Regions from separate parts of the Janthinobacterium sp. TPC_1 genome, predicted to be linked through region 1. Evidence: predicted binding sites of a transcription regulator. Region 1 holds the regulator's gene; the other holds the start of a gene.
What was found. The regulator NrdR, encoded in region 1, represses ribonucleotide reductase genes. The targets are predictions, from matches to a motif close to CACNANATNTNGTG.

Region 1 (2,395 bases):
CGGCGCCCTGCGCTACATAGAAAATGCTCCAGCCCCGCTGCGCCTCCGTTTGGGCGGCACCCACGCCGAAGCCGGCGCAATTGAGCACGGAACCATCGCCGCCCTCGTCCTTGCCAGCGCCGTAATAGCGCAGGGCCAGCACGTCGCTGCCATGCAGGGCACCGGGCAAGGCGCCGCTGATGCCTTCGCTGTTCTTGCCCAGGCTGCGCGCGTCGAGCCCGGCAACATTCGCGCTGTCGTGATCGGCATGGGCGACGGGCGCGGCGCTGCTATCCCAATTCACATACGCCGTCTGGCGCACGGCGCGGGCGATGGTGTCGAGCGCATAGCGGCCATTGTCGTCCAGGCGCGCACTGGCGGACTGGTCGCCATAACTGCCGCTGGTGGCCAGCAGCACGCTACTGGCGGCCAGCATCAGCAGCGCACCCAGCGACAGGGCCACCAGCAGCTCGACCAGGCTCATGCCGCAATGCCGGCGAATGGCGTGCGTGCCGTTCATGCGCCGCCTCCGCCAAGCTGGAATGCAAGCCTGGGCAGCGGCTCGCCGGCCGCATCCACGGCGGGCTGGCCATCGGACAGGCGGGTGCGCCAGCCCAGCTTGATGACGATGGGCGCGCCCTTGCCGCCGCTGCACGCCCAGTGCAAGCCCTGGGCGGCGGCGTCCCATGCGGCAAGGTCGCGGCAGATGCGCAGGCGCGCGCCGGGCAAGGCCGATTGCAGCACCTGCTTCCATTCGGCGATATCGAATTGCGCCAGTTCGACCGCGCCGCAGGCGGCAGCGCCGAAACAGTCGGGCGCACCGCCGCCCGCGTCGGCGCCGTCCGCCGCCGCGTATTCCACCTTCAGATAGGGATTGCCCGTATCGGGGCCATTCATGAGCACGCTATTCGCGCGCATGCGTTCGGCCATGCCGGCGGCCAGTTGCGCGCCCGCCGACAACAGCGCCGATTCATGGCGCGCGCGCAGGGAGTTCAATTGCAAGATGCTGGCACCGAGCAAGCCCAGCGTCAACAGCAGCAGCGACACCAGCACCTCGACGAGGCTGCTGCCATCCGCCAGAAACTTATCGCGACCGCCATTGCGCATGCCTTGCTCCCTTCCGCAGAAAGAGTCGCAAGAACAGGCGGCCCAGCTACACGATAGGCGCGCACAAAAATCGGGATCTGCGCTAGCGCAAACAGCGCAGCGATAAGGGGAGAAGAACCGCGTTGGGATTGATCAGACCGCTTGCCAGGCGAGCGCTGGCGTGGTGAAAACGGGGGGCGAAAACGGGGCGCATGAGCGGCCCCGCTATCGGCAAAGCAAGTATCAGGGCTTGCCGCGTGCCTGTCCCACTTCGGCGATCGCATCCTGGAACTCGGCCAGGTCTTCGAAATTCTTGTAGACGGAGGCGAAGCGGATGTAGGCGATCTTGTCCAGACGCTTGAGTTCCTGCATGACGAGTTCGCCGATATAGCCGGAATCGACTTCACGCAAGCCGCTGGTCAGCAGTTTTTCCTGGATGGACGCGATGGCCGTATCCACAGAGGCGGCCGCGACGGGACGCTTACGCAAGGCCAGCATCAAACTGCCGCGCAACTTATCCGCAGCGAACTCCGTCCGGCTGCCATTCTTTTTGACGACGGCCGGCATGATAAGTTCAATGCGTTCGTATGTCGTAAACCGCTTGTCGCATTTGCCGCAGCGGCGGCGGCGCCGAATGGCATCCCCTTCCTCCGATACGCGCGTATCGAGAACCTGGGTATCGCCGTGCTGGCAAAATGGACATTTCATGGGCTGGCTACAACTTTATAGTAGTAATAATTACGGGAAATCGCCGCCCTTGTACAAAGGGCGCCCGAATCACTCCGGGCGCCCTGGGGCACGAAGGAATGTGTCATACAGAATCTTACTCCGTATGACACATTCTGGACAAATAATTATGCTGCGTACACCGGGTGCGCGTCGGCCAGCACTTTCACTGCCGCTTTCACGCGCTCGATGGTGGCGGCGTCATGCGGGTTGTCCAGCACGTCGGCGATCAGGTTGCCCACTTCTTCCGCTTGCGCTTCCTTGAAACCGCGCGTCGTCATCGCCGGGCTGCCCAGGCGGATGCCCGAGGTGACGAAAGGTTTTTGCGGGTCGTTCGGGATGCCGTTCTTGTTGCAGGTGATGTGCGCGGAACCGAGGATGGCTTCGGCTTCCTTGCCCGTCAGGTTCTTGGCGCGCAGGTCGACCAGCATGACGTGCGATTCGGTGCCGCCGGAAACAATGCGCAGGCCGCGCTTGATCAGGGTCTTCGCCAGCACGTCGGCGTTCTTGATCACTTGCTTCTGGTATTCGACGAATTCAGGGCTCAGCGCTTCCTTGAAGGCGACGGCCTTGCCGGCGATCACGTGCATCAGCGGGCCGCCCT
Region 2 (2,395 bases), 2.6 Mb from region 1:
AGGGCGCGTACCGGCGTCCAGTCGTTACCCAGGCCGCCGGCGAACTTGGCCAGCAGCGCGTTGTCCTTGATGGCGTCGTAGATGCCTTCCAGGTCATCCGAGACGGTGCTCAGGTAGCACGACGACAGCTGCGAGCGCAGGGTGCCCGAATTGAACAGGGTCGGGGTCGAGCTCATGAAGTCGAACGAGGACAGCAGGCTGTAGAACTCGATGGCGCGCGCTTCGCGGTCCGCCTCGTTCAGCGCCAGGCCCATGGCCACGCGCATGTAGAACGCCTGCGGCATTTCGATGCGTACGTCCTGGATGTGCAGGAAGTAGCGGTCGTACAGGGTTTGCAGGCCGATGTAGCCGAATTGCAAGTCGCGGTCGGCCACGATGGCTTTCGCCAGGCGCTCCAGGTCGAAACTGGCGAGTACCGGGTTCAGCAGCTCGGCGGCGATACCCTTGGCGATGTATTGCGGGAAATACGTCAGGTATTCGGCGGCAGCGGCCGCTTGCGGCACTTCCTTGCCGAACACTTCCTTGCGCACCGTGTGCAGCAGGATGCGGGCCGTGACCTGGCTGTAGGCCGGGTCTTTTTCCATCAGCGCGCGCGCCGCCAGGATGGCCGACTTGTGCAGCTCTTCGACGGGCACGCCGTCGTACAGGTTTTTTACCGTTTCAGCCAGGATGGCGTCGGCATCGACGTGCTTTTCCAGGCCGGCGCAGGCGGCGTTGATCAGGTCGCGCACTTCCTGCATATCCAGCAGGCGGCGCACGCCGTTATCCAGCACGTTCAATTGTGGTGCGGAAACTTGCGCGGACGCGCCCAGCGCTTCCTTCTGCAGGCGGCGCTCTTCCATGTGCTTGGCACGGTACAGCACGTAGGCACGCGCCACGTCGTGTTCGCCCGAACGCATCAGCGACAGTTCCACCTGGTCTTGCACGTCTTCGATATGGAAGGTGCCGCCGCCCGGATGGCGGCGCACCAGCGCGGCGACGACGCCGTCCGTCAATTGTTCCACCAGTTCGCGGATGCGTGCCGAGGCTGCGCCCTGGCCGCCGTTAACGGCCAAAAACGCCTTGGTCATGGCGATGGCGATCTTCGAAGGCTCAAATGCCACCACCGCGCCGTTGCGGCGGATGATGCGATAGTCGCCCAATGCCGCGCCCGTGCTCGCCACGCTGTTGGCCGCGCCTGGCGCTGGCGATACTGGCGTTGGATGGATGGAAATATCTTGTGGTGATTGCATTGAAGCTCCCGTTGTCAGCTAAAGTCAGCCTGCAGTTTTGCTGCCGCGTGTGTTGTTGAATAGAACGCCCGATGGTCAGGGTTTCTTCAGGTATTTGTTGCTAAATAGTAAATTAATGATGCATAAAACAGGGTCAGAATCCATATCGCCACACCGCACTGCCCGGCTGGCGCGAAACACGATCGAGGGTGATAAACCGCCAGTTCCAGTGCTTTATCAGCAATCCGGGTAGCTTTGACAATAATTCTGAAAACGTCTGTGATGGCACTACATATAGTCTTTACATCCAACTTCTGCACTAATTGTAGTGCCCATCGAAGGGCGATGCAATAGTTTTCCGGCATCCGTCGGCGTAATTTTTTGTATTTTCATATACGATTTCGGTTGACTTTTCAGGGCATGGATGGAAAGCCCAATCCCCGCGAAGTAAGCGCTAACGCAGGCTGCCCGCACAGAGTTTCCAGCCAGCCAGCATACTTGGTAAAAATGCCAGTCAAAAAACGGCCCCGGATCCGTCTTCCTCCCCGGTGCGATATGCTCGTGGCCACGCACCTGGGACAGCCCGTAGCGCGCCACCAGCGCCGCCGTCAGCGCCGCCAGCACGCGGTATTGCTGCGGCTGAAAGGGGACAGAGTCCGAACCTTCCATTTCAATACCGATGGAATAGCCGTTGCATTGCGGGCGCCCTGCGAACATGGACGCGCCGGCATGCCAGGCACGTTGATCAGCAGAAACATATTGCAACAGCGCACCATCGCGCCGCACAAAAAAGTGCGCCGACACCTGCAAGCCACGCAGGTCGGCGAAAGAAGGATCGGCATTATAATCTACCCGGCCCGTAAACAAGTCCGACACATGCGGCCCGCCAAAGTGGCCGCCCGGCAAGCTGATGTTATGGATCACCAGCAAGTCGACTTGCGCACCATCCGGGCGCGCATCGTGGTAGGGGGAGTCATAGCGCAGCGCGCCATCGCACCAGCCGTCTTCATCTATCGTCCATGCGCTCATCAAGTAGGGCTTCCTGTATCGTCAATTTCTGCATGCGGTAACGCAACTGGCGCACGCTCAGCCCCAGCTGGCGCGCGCGCGCGCGCGCGGTGGTAGCGCGCCTGCACCAGCGCCTGCATGATCATGTCGCGCTCGGCCTGGCGCAAATACACGTC

Region 2: the regulator NrdR is predicted to act here: its motif matches at 1,498-1,511, upstream of ACQVLG_RS03320 (ribonucleoside-diphosphate reductase subunit alpha).

Annotation. Positions count from the first base shown of each region.
Region 1 covers NZ_CP195157.1:3,265,506-3,267,900, reverse strand. The annotation lists gene ACQVLG_RS16020 (PilW family protein) at 1-499, opposite strand, end outside; gene pilV (type IV pilus modification protein PilV) at 496-1,086, opposite strand; gene nrdR (transcriptional regulator NrdR) at 1,309-1,773, opposite strand; gene glyA (serine hydroxymethyltransferase) at 1,920-2,395, opposite strand, start outside.
Region 2 covers NZ_CP195157.1:676,397-678,791, forward strand. The annotation lists gene ACQVLG_RS03320 (ribonucleoside-diphosphate reductase subunit alpha) at 1-1,232, opposite strand, end outside; partial or broken gene ampD (1,6-anhydro-N-acetylmuramyl-L-alanine amidase AmpD) at 1,625-2,240, opposite strand; gene ACQVLG_RS03330 (AAA-type ATPase lid domain-containing protein) at 2,240-2,395, opposite strand, start outside.